Regions from separate parts of the Rhizobium sp. CG4 genome, predicted to be linked through region 1. Evidence: riboswitches for the same ligand, from Rfam matches in the RefSeq annotation. Region 1 holds a riboswitch; the other holds the start of a gene.

Region 1 (7,593 bases):
GAAGACCCCGCCGTGGCCAAGGTCATTGCACCGACCCGCCGCCCTCTGCCGCCACATGAAAAATTGCTGTCACCGCAGGTGGACTTCAACCAGCTGCCAACCGAGGCCGACTGGTGGCGGGCAGATGCGGTTATTTGCACGCTCGGCACCACCATCGAGGCGGCCGGCTCGCAACTGGCCTTCCGCAGAGTGGACCATGATTACCCGCTGGATGTGGCGCGCCTCGCCAAGGCTTACGGCACCTCCACCTATGTGCTGACCTCTGCCATTGGTGCGGATGCCAAGTCGCGGTTCTTTTACAACCGCGTCAAGGGTCAGCTGGAAAAGGAACTGAAAGCGCAACGCTTCACATCGCTTACCATCGTGCGCCCCGGCATTATCGGCGGTAAACGGCCGGAGTTCCGGCTTGGCGAACGGGTGTTCCTGCATGCCATGCGGCTCATTGGCCCGCTTCTGCCACGCCAGTGGCGCGTCAGCCCGGCCGATAATATCGCCCGCGCACTTCTGACCGCCGCCATTTCTCAAAAACCGGGCGTGCATATCATCCCGGCCAGCGAACTGGCGTGAGGCTTGTATGTTTATGTAGGCACCTCATGCCTTGTGCTTGCTGTGGGCATCCAGTGCCGCGCGTCTGCGCGGCGAAAGGCTTCTTTTCATCCCAAAGACTTGGGCTGGACTGGATCTCTGTGACAAGCACAGAGATGAGGGGGAGTATGTTGGTTGCACTGAACGACATAGGATAGCGTTCATGGGTTGGGATCGTGCCCTTACCTCTACCCTTGTGGGAGAGGAAGAAAAATCATCATCTTAGCGTGCTAAGTGATAGATTTTTCAGGTGAGGGGTTGTGTTCTGCCGCATCGCGACCCGCCCACACGACGTCATCCTGGCCCTTGTGGCGAGGATCCAAGCCGGTGCCAAATATGCAACGTGTTTAGATTCTCGGGACAAGCCCGAAATGACGATGTTCGGGGTGAGGGCGGAAACGACCTGTGAAACATCGCTTAAGCGTTTTAGCCGAAATTCCTGTTCTGCGCGGCCATCCAGTCGACAAATGACTGCAACCGCACGGTGAAGGCTGCAGGTTCATCCTGCGGTGTCAAAGCCTGCGTCAGAAAATAATCGATATCGTCACGCATGAACGGAAAACGGTCGCGCAAGCGGTTGGCATGGGCATCCAGCGTATCCGGCCAGTCGATATCCTCATGATGCCGCAACACATTGGTGGAGCGGATCAGTTTGCGTGATGCCTCACGCATCAGTCGGGCAGCCGTACTGTGTGAAATGTCTCCGCTCAGTGATGTACGGTAGTGGCCGAGAATTCTCTCGAAGTCTCCATTCACCGCCAGCGCCAATTGCCGCGACGGGCGAAACAACCCGATACCAAGCGCCAGATCTTCGCCTAGGAGACAGCGGCAGTGGTGTCGCAGCCAATATTTCCAGGCTATCCCGGCCTCTGACGGCAAAACCTCACTTAGCAGGCCGATGTCGAAGTCGATCTTGCTCACCACCGGATAGGCGGTCTCTGCCTCACGGCGTATCTGTTCAAGGTCTGCCGCCTCATCGGAGGTGGGTGCGGCGTGCAAAATGATGGAGAGATCAAGATCAGAGCACCCGGCAACGGCTTGGCCCGTGGCAACGCTGCCATAGACATAGACGCTGTGAACGCAAGGAACGTTTGTCGGCGAAAGTTGCTGGCAAATATGGTCGAGCAGCGGGCGAAATGCCTCCTGAAAGGGTGGCGTGACAATGGTTTGGATAAACCCGTTCTGATCCACACCCATCACGTCACATCCAGCGCCGCGCTGCCAATTTGCGCAAGGGTGGTTGCGGCATAGGCCTCCACCAGCCGTGCCTCGGCTGCCGCGTGCGCCGCCTCGATCACCCTGTTGGAGGCGCGTTCCACCGGGCAGGACGGGTGGTCTTCAGAGGTTGGTGCGGTCAAAATGTTGCCGGCGGTCAGCGCACGTTGCACGTCCAACACGGTAATCTCGTCCAGCGGCCGGGTCAGTTTCCAGCCGCCGCCACGCCCACCTTCAGACTCCACAATGCCATGTTCGCGCAGCGCCCCCAACGTGCGGCGCACCACGACAGGGTTGGTGTTCAGCATCTGGCCAATCCGCTCGGAGGTTTCCCGGCCACCCAGCAACCCCATGTGAACCAGCACGTGCAACATTCTGGCAAGCCGACCGTCGGTTCTCATGAATGGCCTTTTCTGAAACAATAAAAGTTACGGTATATTGACATCTGGTCTAACGTGTAACATTTATTGTTACGCGATGAAAGGATGTGTGCATGTGCCGTCACCACTTTTTGCTGAAGGCGATGGCGCTGCTTACCACCGTTTCCGCACCCCATGCCCAGCCGTTTTTGCGGCAAGCCGCCAAGGAGCAGCCGATGATCGAAAAAACCATAAACACCCGCACCATCAGCATCAGCGTGCTTGAAGCAGGCGAAGGTCCGCTGGTTATTTTGTGCCATGGTTTTCCCGAGACAAAACGTGCCTGGCGGCATCAGGTTACGGCACTGGCGCAGGCCGGTTACCGCGTCGTGGCACCGGATCTGCGCGGTTATGGCAAAACTGACGCGCCAGCGCGTGACGACCAATATAGCGTGGTGCATGCGGTGGGTGATCTGGTGGCACTTCTGGATGCGCTTGGCGAACAGCGGGCTGTCCTGGTCGGCCATGATTGGGGTGCAACCATCGCCTGGCAGGCCGCACTGATGCGGCCGGACCGTTTTCGCGCCGTAGCGGCACTCAGCGTTCCCTTCATGGGCCAACCGCCCGTGCCGCCATCGCAGATTTTTCCGCAAAATGAACAGGCGCTGTTTTACACGCTGTATTTTCAGGAGCAGCAAGGCGCGGAGATCGAGTTTAACCGTGACGTGGCGCTCACCCTGCGCAAACTTCTGTTTGCCGCAAGCGGTGAGGCGGGGCCGCGCAAGGCAGGGGATGCGACACCCAATCCCTTTGGTATGGTGGACCGTAAAACAGGGCTGCTGCCCAGCCTGCCAGACCCGAAGACTCTGCCGTCCTGGCTGCCGCAGGAAGAGTTTGACCAGCTGGTTCACGCCTTTGAAAAAAGCGGCTTTGCCGGTGGCCTCAATTATTACCGCAATCTCGACCGCAATTGGGAACTGCAACAGGCACATATCGGCCAGATGGTCAGCGTGCCGGCCCTGTTTATGATTGGCGAACGGGATACCGGCCTCAGCATTCCCGGCATGGATCAGATCATTTCCGCCATGCCCTCTCAGGTGCCGGGTCTGCGCGGCAGCCATGTGCTTGGTGGTGCCGGTCACTGGCTGCAACAGGAAAGGCCCAAAGAGGTATCGGGCCTGTTGCTGGACTTTCTCAATACACTGGAAAACTGAGGTTTTTTCCGCTCCAGCCGTCATCCACCTCGCTTATGGCGCCGGCCTGACGCCATCATCGTCAGGTAGCGGCGTGTCGTCCTGTTGTTTTTCAGCGGCCTTCAATTCGCTGACGATAACACCGGCGACGATAAACAATGCGCCCAGCAGCGCCAGCGGCGGCAGCCGGTCGCCGGCCATGCGGCCAATAATGCCACCCCACACCGGTTCCCCGGCATAGATGATGGCGGCGCGAGACGCCGATACGGTTTTTTGCGCCCAGTTCATGGTGAACTGGATCAGCGCGCTGGCCACCGCCAGTCCGAGGGCCGCCGTCAGCCATACCCATGAAAAGTCGGGAATGCCTTCGCCAAACAGCGGCATGGCAAGGAAGGAAAGGGCGCTTGCCACAAAACACTGCACCACGGAAATACGGCCGCTATCCACCACCGTCGCAAAACGGCTCATCAGCAGTATCTCGACGGCAATGGCAAAGGCACTCAGCAAGGTGGCAATTTCGCCAGCCCCAAGCCCGACATGCAGCGCATCCGGCCCGGCAATCATCACCAACCCGGCAAAGGCCAGCGCCACGCCAACAAGCGTGGTGGTTTTCGGCGGCCGTTTCAACACCAGCCATTGCAGCAGCGGCACCAGCGGCACGTAAAGCGCCGTCAAAAAGGCCGACGTGCTGCTGTTGACCGTCTGCAAACCAAAAGTCTGCAAGGAAAACACGATGAAAATCGACGTGCCGATAACCGCGCCGCTACGCAGTTCGGTCAGGGTCAGATGCCGCATGCGTTTGCGGAAAATGACCAGACAAATGGCGGCAGCCCCCAGAAACCGCAGGCCGACAAAAAACAGCGGCCCGGTATGGCTCATGGCAGTATGAATGATCAGGAATGTCGCGCCCCAGACCACGGTAATGGCGATTAACGCCAGCTCCTGGCGGGAAAAAACCAGCTTGTATTTCGAAAGTGTGTGCATAATAATACGCAATATGAGCAATATAGTGCACAGTCAAGATGACCCATCCGATGTTCTCGCCCATGTGGCCGCCAATCTTCGCCGGTACCGCGCCGATGCGGGCATGAGCCAGGAAGCACTGGCCCAAGCCTCCGGCCTTAGCCGCCGCATGATCAGCAATCTCGAAAGTGGCGATACCAATATCAGCCTCAGCAAGCTGGCTTCGCTGTCGCGTGCGTTGGGTGTCGGCTTTGCGGCCATGGTGGCAAATCCGGCCGCCAGCACCACCAAGGTCGAGGAAATTGCCTGGCGCGGCGCAACGCGCAAAAGTTTTGCCGTGCTGTTGGGCACCGCGCCAGCCCGCAGCCTTGCCGAATTGTGGTCCTGGTCGATCGATGTTGGCGATACCTATCAGGCAGAGCCGGACCCGGTTGGCTGGTATGAAATGATATCCGTGTCGGCCGGTCGCCTGCGCATCAACAAACAGGATGGTTCGGTGGTGGTCAAAGCCGGGGACTTCACCATTTTCGACAGCGCCCAGCCTTATTCTTACGAAAATATCGGGGATGAGGTGCTGCATTTTACCCGCGTGGTGGTCTGCTAGACGCAGCCCTGACACCACCCCAATTTCTGCCTTCCAGCATATATCGAGCATGATCATGAGCACCACAAAGACCTTCACGCCATCAGGTTATTCGCATGTCCAGCCGGGACATATTGCCAGTGTCGTCACCTGTCTGGAAATGACCGAAAACTCTGCTGCGGCGGAACCGTCCTTTGCCGGTGACATCCGCCTGGACCGTATGGAAAAGCCAGATCTGGAGGCGTATCGCACGCTGTACCGAAAGATTGGTGCAGAATGGCTGTGGTTCTCGCGCCTCATCATCAGCGATGAAAAACTGGCCTCGATCATCGGCCATGACGACGTCGAGGTCTATGTGCTGCGCGATGGTCAGCAGGACATCGGCCTGATGGAACTTGATTTTCGTCAACCGAATGAATGTGAGTTGGTGTTTCTGGGCCTGACCGAGGAAGTAACCGGCAAGGGTCTTGGCCGCGCGCTGATGAATGCGACGCTGAAACGTGCCTGGCAGAGAGATATCAAACGCCTGCACCTGCACACCTGTACGCTGGACCATCCCTCGGCGCTCGGCTTTTACCTGCGCTCCGGTTTCCGGCCCTATGCTTTTCAGGTGGAAACGCAGGCCGATCCGCGCCTGACCGGCCACCTGCCACTGACGGCCGCACCGCATGTGCCACTGATCCAGCCGCAACAGCAGAAGGCCTAACGCCAGTCATCCGACCTTGCCCTTGTCACACGTTTGCCAGGGGCAGGGGCTTGCCGTGCATTCATCACCCAACGCCCTTGCCATAATCGATAGTCATGTTATGTAATAACGTAACTTATGTTGTCTGTCGGTCGATCCACTGCCCTTACCAAAGCGCGGCTTGGTAACATTGACAGTGATATCTGAACGTGTAGCTTGTCTGGGTCATGGTTCTTCCACCTCTGGGTGGAAGCTAAGAGGGAATTCGGTGCAAAACCGAAGCTGTCCCGCAACTGTAAGCGGTTAGCCGTTTGTCCAACATGTCACTGGCAGAAATGCCGGGAAGACGGACAACGGCATTGACCCGCAAGCCAGGAGACCTGCCTGACGAGATACGATTCCGTGGTCGGGGTGTGCCACAGGAATGAGTGTGTGCGCGGCCTTCCTGCCAGACATGCCTTCATTTTTGCTGCCTCCTGTATTCGAGATTTTGGCAGTGAATGAAGACGTAGAACTTAAGAAAACCCCACCCATGCGCCCGTCACGGCGCGCCATTCTTCTCATCGCAAAGTCTGCCTTTGCAGCATCTCCGCATCTGGAAATGCAGCGCCTTGCCGAAAAACTGGCTGAACATATTGCGCTGTCACACCCCGGAGACATCGTGCAGTTTGCCTTTACGGAGCAGGGCACGCCCTCGCTGCGCGACGGGCTGTTTTCCCTGCTGGAACAGCAGCTTGACCATATCACCATTCTGCCGCTGGTTCTGCCGGTCGAGCCAAGTTTCCGCAACTGGCTGGTCAAGTCGATGAAGCGCTGGCGTGCGTCAGCCACCCAGCCATGGCCGGAAATTTCCATCACCTGCGATATTGCCTCTGCGGGCCTGATGCTGCCGCTGATGAGCGAGCTTCTGGAACAGGCGCAGGCGCTGGAAACCATGCCCGGCAAGGCAGTAGCGCAGGAAGGGTCGCTGGTGCCTGCGCAGAAATACCGCGTTCTCGTCTGTTCCGGCGGTGCCTGCAACAGCGCAGGCGCCGATACGATCTGGAACCACCTTCGCAACCAGCAGGAACGTTTGAAACTGCGCGTCACCGGTGCTGGCACCATGACGGCCAAATCCACCTGTCTTGGGCCGTGCAATCTGGCGCCGGTGCTGCAGGTGTTTCCCGATGGCACCTATTACGGCGGCGTTACCGAACAGGCGGTCGATGACATCATTGCAGGCCATCTGCTCGGCAACCCTGAGCTTGGCAACCATGTGGTCGAAACACACGCCTACCATCCAACAGGCCGCAAGCAGCGGCTGCGTATTCCCCAAAACTGATCCGAGGAGATAAAATGTCATCCAAATTCCTGTCGCGCCTTGGTGCGACCTGGCTTGCCACCGCTGTCATATCAACGGCGGCTGCCGGTTTTGCCGCAGAGCCGCTGCGCGTTGGCGCAACCTACATCACCTCGGGCACAGATCCGGCCAAGGGTTCCAACGGTTGGGCACTGACCAGCCACGGCGTTGGCGAAAACCTGTTTACCGTCGACCGTGATGGCAAGCTGGTGCCGGAACTGGCTGACAAGGCAGAGCGCAATGACGATCTGACCTGGACGATCACCCTGCAGCCCGGCCGCGCTTTTTCAGACGGTTCGCCCGTCACCGCCAAGGCGCTGGCCGCCGGATTTGACAATACCTTCGCCAACAACAAGGCGGCGCTTGCCACCGGTGGCAAGCTGAGTTTTGCCGCGGTCGATGACCTGACACTCAAGGTCACGACGGAAAAGCCGGTTCCCTATATCCAGGCGCTGTTTGCCGAATGGCCACTGGTGGCCTACACACCGGCGGCCAATGGTGAGGCGCTGTTTACCGGCCCTTACAGCATTGCCGATTTCAAGACAGATGCCTCGATCACACTTGCACCCAACGCCCATTTTTCCGGTGCAGACAGCCGTTCTCCGGTTGAGTTCCGCAAGTTTGGAGACGCGCAAAGCATGACACTGGCGCTGGAATCCGGCGAGCTTGAT
Region 2 (7,593 bases), 230 kb from region 1:
GCCAATGGCTGCTTTGACGAACGCCCACAGTCTGCCGCCGCTAGCCCGAATGACCAGACCCAGGAATTTGCCCCACCCGGCATGATCGAGGTGGACCCGAACCGCCAGCCGGTGTTCACACCGCCAATGCAGGGCGGCCTTAGAACCCTGTGCGTACGCACCTGCGACGGCGCGTTCTTCCCGATTTCGTCCAATGCCTCACCGCTTGATTTTCGCCGTCAGGCCGCGACCTGTGAACAAATGTGCCCCGGTTCTGAGACCGAGCTTTATTACCACTCCCTGCAAGGTCAGGAGAGTGCGGATATGGTTTCTGCCGAGACCGGCAAGCCATACAAGGACCTGCCGACCGCCTTTGCCTATCGCAACACGTCAGCAGACACCCGCTCGCCATCCTGCGGCTGCAACATGGCGTCTTATTTCGACCAGATGAAAAAGCAGGAAGAGGCCAACCAGTCAAAACCCGCAGAACCCTATTCCGGCGTTACAGATATCAAGACGCCGAATGGCGAAAACAAGCAGGCAGAACAACCGGTTGCCGAAGCACCAGCCGAGCGCGACTATGATCCCAAGGATAGTAAAGTCCGGGTCGTTGGACCACAGTTTCTGCCCGAGGAAACCAGCCGGATCGATCTGCACAATCCGGCTCTGCAGGGTGCACAACCGCAGCAGCAGTGACGCACGACGCGTTTCCTTACGCGTGCCAATAGATTTATCGACTGCCCCACTGATCCTGGAACACCAGATCTTCCAGCGGCAGCCTTTTGGCCCAGCCCTTAACGGCCAGTTCCGGCTCGCCGTAGAGTTCGGTCACGTACCCCAGACATAACCAGGCAACGATTTCGATATGGTCGGGAATGCCGAGAATGCGGCGTATGTCTGCATCATGGAAGATACTGACCCAACCGACACCCACCCCTTCGGCACGGGCAGCAAGCCACAGGTTCTGGATGGCGCAGACCGTGGAATAGATATCCATGCGCGGGTTGTGGGTGCGTCCCAGAACGACGGTACCACCACGGGTCGGATCGCAGGTCACGCAGATGCTGAGGGGGGCGGTGCGAATACCCTCGAGCTTGAGGCTACGATAAAGGCTTTGCCTGTCATCTTCGAACAGCAGCGCCGCCTCCTCATTGGCGCGGGCGAAAGCCTGCCAGGCGGCATCACGCACCGTCTGATCCCTGATCAGTGTGAAGTTCCACGGCTGCATGAAACCGACCGAGGGTGCGGCGTGAGCGGCAGCCAGTAGCCTTGTCACCAGATCATCCGGCAATGGATGGCTTTCGAACTCATTGCGCACATCACGGCGCGTCTCAATGGCCCGGTAAACGGCTGCCTTGTCATCACAGGAAAAAGCGCCAGCCGCGTGGCGGGCTTCAGAAAACGGATCGTCCTGCATCGTTAATCCCCAACAATGCTTATTGCCGGCAAATCCCGCAGAACCCACCAGGCAAACAACCATTCCCGCCGTCCATACGGGCTGGTCTATGATGTCGGGCCGGTCTTCTGGCTTGGCATCGTCCTTCCGCTGCCGCCTTCCCGGAACATCCAGTGGCGATTGGTGCAGCAGATGTCCGCCTTACAGCGTTGGGCACGCTCCGGTCTTGCACCGGATTCCCGATTCTCCCGCACGTCGTGCAGGCACCTGACGGCAGTGCTTATGTCCGCTAGATCGCGCAAATGCAAGCACGGGTGCATGTGGCGTTAGGTCGCCGGGAAATACCTGACATAGGCGAACTCATCGCCGTCAGGCGACCAGTTGGGCGAGTTCATGGTGCCCTGCCCGCCAAACAGTTCAAACAGCGTCTCGACATTGCCGCCATCGGTATCCATCAACCGCACCCGCACATTCAGATCACGGGGATGGTCAAAGACATCGGCGTCGTAGGACACGAACACCACCTTGTCGCCTGATGGCGATGGATGGGGAAACCAGTCTCCAAAATTGCTGTCGGTTACGCGCTCGACAGATGAGCCATCAGTCTTCACACGCCATATCTGCATCAGCCCGGTGCGGCTGGAATTGAAATAGATCCACTGGCCATCGGCGGAGTAATCCGGCCCGTCATTACGGCCCTCACCATGCGTAAGACGTGATTCAACTCCGCTTTCTATGTCCATGGAATATATATCAAAAACCTGATCGCGAATGCCGCAGTAGGCAAATGATTTTCCATCCGGTGACCAGCCATGCCAATAGGATGGCAAATTGTGCGTCATCAGCCTTGGCGTGCCGCCGGAAGACGGCAGCAGGTAGATTGCGCTCTTGCCAAACTCCACCTTGTCGGAAATGGCATAAAGCGAACCGTCGGGCGAAATGCCATGGTCGTTGTTGCACAGGGTCGCAAAACCGGTATCCACCTTGACCGGTGTCGGATCACCCGAAAGCGACAGGCGATAGATCAGCCCATCGGCATTGAGCAGCAGATATTGGCCATCCGGCGACCAGTTGGGCGCTTCAAACAGCGCCTCGGTCTGCCAGACCACACGCATCTGACGGGTGCGGATGTTGTAGATTTCGATGGAACTGCGCACGCATCCTCCCGGGATTGCTCATCAACAGGATTGAGCGGACATTTTATTTGCCTCGCCCGACACCTTTACATAATGATCCTATTGCCGCAGGCACCGTCCTGCAAATTCAAATAAGGAGAACAGCAGCGTTTCGGCACAGTCCGTTTACCCTGCCCCGTTTCTCCCAGGTTCGAGGTTCCGCGATGAATTCCATCGCCGATCAAGGCATCCATTTTGGCCGGATTGCCGCCATGCTTCCCGTCAAGGACATTCAAAAGGCCCATGACTTCTATGTCGGAGTGCTCGGCTTCACCAAGGTGTTTGAAAACGGAAATCCCGTCGGTTTCATGATCCTGAAACAGGGCAATGCCGAGCTGCATCTGACCCTGCAGCCGTCACACAAGGCAGCCCCCTTCAACGTTGCTCACATGATGGTGAGTGACGTCGATGCCCTGCATAGGCTGTGCAAACAACATGGCCTGCGCATCATCAAAGGTCTGCAGGACAAGGATTACGGCCTGCGCGCCTTCGTGTTTGAAGACCCGGATGGCAACCGCATCGATGTCGGCCAGGTAATCTAGGTACGGGAATGGTGTCGCGCCGACGCGCTCCGCTGGATATCCGTGACAAGCATAGTCGTGTTGCAGCCATACACGGCAACACAGCATACAAAAACGGCGCGGTTTGATCCGCGCCGCTCTTATCTCTACCGATCTCTGAACCGGTTGGTGATCGGGTAACGGCGATCACGCCCGAAGTTCTTCTTGGTAATTTTCACACCCGGCGCAGACTGGCGGCGCTTGTACTCCGCAAGATAAAGCAAATGCTCGATGCGATGTACGGTCGTGACGTCATGGCCGCGCGCCACAATGTCATCCACCGACATTTCCTGCTCCACCAGGCATTCCAGGATATCATCCAGCACCGGATATGGTGGCAGTGAATCCTGGTCAGTCTGGTTTGGACGCAGTTCGGCCGATGGCGCCTTGGAAAGGATGTTCGCCGGTATCACCTCACCGGACGGACCAAGCGCGGTTGGCGGCACATGTTCGTTACGCCATTTCGAAATGGCGTAGACCTGCATCTTGTAGAGGTCCTTGATCGGGTTGAAGCCGCCATTCATATCGCCATAAAGCGTGGCGTAACCCACCGACATCTCAGACTTGTTGCCAGTCGTTACCACCATGGAGCCAAACTTGTTGGAAACCGCCATCAGGATGGTGCCACGGGTACGGCTTTGCAGGTTTTCTTCGGTAATGCCCTCTTCGGTACCCTCAAACAGTTCGGCAAGCGACGACAGGAAACCTTCCACCGGCTCGACAATCGGCACGATGTCGTAACGGCAGCCCAGCGCCTTGGCGCAATCGGCGGCGTCTTTCAGCGATTCATCTGAGGTGTAGCGGTATGGCAGCATGATGCAGCGAACACGCTCTTCACCCAGCGCATCGACCGCAATCGCTGCGCAAATGGCGGAATCGATACCACCGGACAGGCCAAGCACAACGCTCTTGAAGCCGTTCTTGTTGACGTAGTCGCGGAAGCCCAGCAGGCAGGCGCGGTAATCCGCTTCCTCGCCCTCGGGGATTTTCGACATCGGGCCGCTGTGGCAGTACCAGCCGTTTTCAGTGCGCTTCCAGTCGGTGACGGCAAGTGTCGCCTCAAACTGGCTCATCTGAAATGCCAGGCTCTTGTCGGCATTCAGCGCAAAACTTGCGCCGTCGAATACCAGTTCGTCCTGCCCACCAAGCTGGTTTGCAAAAATCAGCGGCAGATTGGTTTCGATAACCTGACGTAGCGCCACCTGATGGCGCACTTCCACCTTGCCGCGATAGTAGGGCGAACCGTTGGGCACCAGCAGCAATTCGGCACCGGTTTCCGCCAGCGTTTCGCACACGCCCATGTCGTTCCAGATTTCTTCGCAAATCGGGATACCGAGCCTGACACCACGGAAATTCACGGGACCGGGCATTTCGCCGGCCACGAATACACGCTTTTCGTCAAACTCGCCGTAGTTCGGCAGGTCGATCTTATCGCGCAGCATCAAGATCTTGCCGCCGTCCAACACGGCGACCGAGTTGTGGCGGCCAAGTTCACCCTGTCTTGGGAAACCGACAATGACGCCGGGACCGCCATCGGCGGTGTCTGCCGCCAGATCTTCAACCGCCTTCAGGCAGGCATTGAGAAACGCCGGCTTCAAAACCAGATCTTCCGGCGGATAACCTGAAATAAACAGCTCGGTCAGAAGCAGAAGGTCAGCACCCTGGCTGGCCGCATCTGCCCTTGCCTCACGCGCCTTGGCGAGGTTGCCCGCCACGTCGCCAACCGTTGGATTGAACTGCCCGATAGCAATTCGAAGAGTATTCGGTGTGGTGTGTAAGTCGCTCATACATAACCATTTAACGTGTGGCGTCTTACTCCGCAATCAGTGATGAGAAGCACAGGCGAGGTCACGTAAATTTCATCCCGAAACACTGTGCATTTTCAACAGTTCATGTCGCGTTCATGAAACTTATGTGACAGTTACATGACAAATTGACGACAGATCTTTTCATGATTCTGTGACCATACCGCCGGAGTGACGACATTGAGTAAATCGGTTCCCGAGATCGAGGAAACCGAGAGGGCTGCTTTTGCCCTTTCAACAAGAAGTATCAAGCGCATAACGATGCTGCTGGGCGAAGCGGTTTTCGTGGTGAATACACTGCTTGGCGCGCTGCTTCTGGTCGTTCTCCTGGAATGGATTGCCCGCGGCACGCTGACCGATGTAGGCACATTTTTAACCTCGACTGCCCGGCCCGGCATGACCACGGTTGCTGCGGTCTTTTTGGCGATGATTGCCCTCGACGCGCTGTTTGGCCGCCACTACCAGTCGTTTATCATTGCGGTACCGGCACTGCTCATCCCGGCCCTCATTTCCAGCCAGAAGCAGTTCTACCTCTCTGACCCGCTCTACCCGTCCGACATGCTGTTTGGCCGGCAGATTTTCCAGCTGCTGCCTGCCATGTTGCAGGCACGGCCGCTGGCGGCGGTCGGTGTGTTTGCCGGTCTTGCCATTGCCATTGTTGCCATCGTTTTTGCAGCCCGCTTCATCTACAAGGCGTCGCCTGCGCTGCCACTCACCGGCCGTCTGTGGCGCTTGGCGCTTGCCGTTCCGGTTTTGGCCGGTCTTGGTTCCCTGATGGAATATTCGCAATATTCCTGGATCCGCGATCGCCTGAACATTATTCCGATGATGTGGGACCAGAAGGAAAACTATCGCCATAACGGTTTTGTCATGGCCTTTACCTTCAACATTCCGATGGCCAATGTCTCGGCACCAGACACCTATAATGCTGACAATATTGCCGATATCTATGCAGACGGTTCGGCCTTTGCCATCAACAACAGCAAAAGGCCTGACGTTATCGTCATCATGAACGAGTCGCTGTGGGACCCGCGCAAGCTCTCCAACGTCTCGCTGACGCCAGACCCGATGCCGACCATTCGCGCCACCCAGTCCGGCAATGTGTTTTCGCCGGAATTTGGCGGCATGACGGCCAATGTGGAATTTGAAGCGCTGACCGGCTTCTCCAACGCCTTCCTGCCCTATGGCAGCATTCCATACCAGCAATATATACGTGGGCCTGTTCCTTCGCTGGCGACCTTCTTCCGCGCTGAGGGTTATTCGGCCATTGCCATGCACCCGTTCCAGGAATGGTTCTGGAACCGCAAGGAGGTCTACAAGTCCTTCGGTTTTGAAGAATTCCGTTCGGAAGAAAACATGCCTGCCATGGAAAAGCGCGGCATCTTCGCCTCTGACGAGGCGCTGTTCGAGCAGATCATGAGCGCGGCCGATAACGCGCAGAACCCGCTGTTCCTGTTTGCTGTAACACTGCAGGGCCATGGCCCCTATGAGGCAAACCGTTACGCCAACAATTCCATTCGCGTTGATGGCAAGGGCAATCTTTCGCCCGGTGCCGAAGACGCGCTGGCGACGTATGCGCAGGGCGTGAACGAGTCCGACAAAAGCATTGCGCGCCTGATCGACTGGGCCAAGAAACGCAACCGCGAAACCATCATCGTGACCTTTGGCGATCACCTGCCACCGATGGGTCAGGTCTATGTCGAAAGCGGCTATATGCCGGGCATGGTGGCGACACGCCGTGCACCTCTTGAGGTGATGAAGCGCGAACATGAAACACCTCTGGTAGTGTGGTCGTCCAAGTCAGGTACACGCAAAAACATCGGCTCGATCAGCCCTGCCATGTTGCCGTACCACGTGCTGAAAACTGCCGGCATGGATGATCCTTTCTACACCGGCATGCTTGGCCGTGTGCAGAATCAATACCCGGTTGTGGACCGTCACATGCTGGTGGATGCCAAGGATAACGGTATTGCCGACTGGTCGATTTCCTCCCAGTCGATACCCGACATCATCAGGGACTACCGTCTGTTGCAATACGACATGATGTTTGGCGAGAAATACGGCAAATCGCGTTTCTTCCCCGGCTTTGACTGGCTGAACAATGCAGATAGCTGGGGCGAAACACGGACAACCGCCGAAAGCAGTTGAACGAACACCCGGCAAACGCTTATCTCTTCGTCAGCCTCCAGCAGGTTCCCATGACGGAGAGATACTGTGTCCCATATTCATGAAGCCATTGTTTCGCGTTTCAAAAGCTCCAAAAAAGACATTGGAGATGTCGAGAAGCGTGTTCTCGAAATCGCGAAAAACCGGGAATTTGTCAGTACGGACACCAATGCGGCCTTCTCAGCCGAAACATCATTCGGAGAACGTCTGGCTGACTCGATAGCCAGGGTGGGCGGATCATGGGGCTTCATCCTCACATTTCTAGCCTTCCTGATTGCCTGGGCTGTGATCAACGTCATCGTATTGACCTCGGATGCCTTTGACCCCTACCCCTTCGTGTTCCTCAATCTCATCCTGTCGATGCTGGCGGCCATTCAGGCACCGATCATCATGATGTCGCAAAACCGCCAGACGACCCGTGACCGGTTTGAAGCGGCCAAGGATTATGAAGTCAACCTGAAGGCCGAGCTGGAAGTGTTTGCCCTGCACCAGAAAATCGACATGAAGGTGCT

What was found. A riboswitch is a leader RNA that binds a small molecule or an ion and turns the genes downstream of it on or off. The one in region 1 is predicted to bind cobalamin.
Region 2: it holds a riboswitch for cobalamin, as region 1 does, so the genes downstream of both, bluB (5,6-dimethylbenzimidazole synthase) here and HGO37_RS05355 ((2Fe-2S) ferredoxin domain-containing protein) in region 1, are expected to answer to the same signal.

The regions. Positions count from the first base shown of each region.
Region 1 covers NZ_JABAEG010000002.1:52,389-59,981, reverse strand. The annotation lists gene HGO37_RS05390 (NAD(P)H-binding protein) at 1-567, shown strand, start outside; gene HGO37_RS05385 (nucleotidyltransferase domain-containing protein) at 1,012-1,782, opposite strand; gene HGO37_RS05380 (RrF2 family transcriptional regulator) at 1,782-2,201, opposite strand; gene HGO37_RS05375 (alpha/beta fold hydrolase) at 2,396-3,373, shown strand; gene HGO37_RS05370 (DMT family transporter) at 3,407-4,336, opposite strand; gene HGO37_RS05365 (helix-turn-helix domain-containing protein) at 4,362-4,919, shown strand; gene HGO37_RS05360 (GNAT family N-acetyltransferase) at 4,975-5,604, shown strand; cobalamin riboswitch at 5,794-5,985, shown strand; gene HGO37_RS05355 ((2Fe-2S) ferredoxin domain-containing protein) at 6,116-6,904, shown strand; gene HGO37_RS05350 (ABC transporter substrate-binding protein) at 6,919-7,593, shown strand, end outside.
Region 2 covers NZ_JABAEG010000002.1:286,883-294,475, forward strand. The annotation lists gene HGO37_RS06510 (DUF2865 domain-containing protein) at 1-675, shown strand, start outside; gene bluB (5,6-dimethylbenzimidazole synthase) at 710-1,396, opposite strand; cobalamin riboswitch at 1,477-1,661, opposite strand; gene HGO37_RS06520 (TolB family protein) at 1,702-2,532, opposite strand; gene HGO37_RS06525 (glyoxalase superfamily protein) at 2,715-3,092, shown strand; gene HGO37_RS06530 (NAD+ synthase) at 3,218-4,897, opposite strand; gene HGO37_RS06535 (LTA synthase family protein) at 5,096-7,063, shown strand; gene HGO37_RS06540 (DUF1003 domain-containing protein) at 7,130-7,593, shown strand, end outside.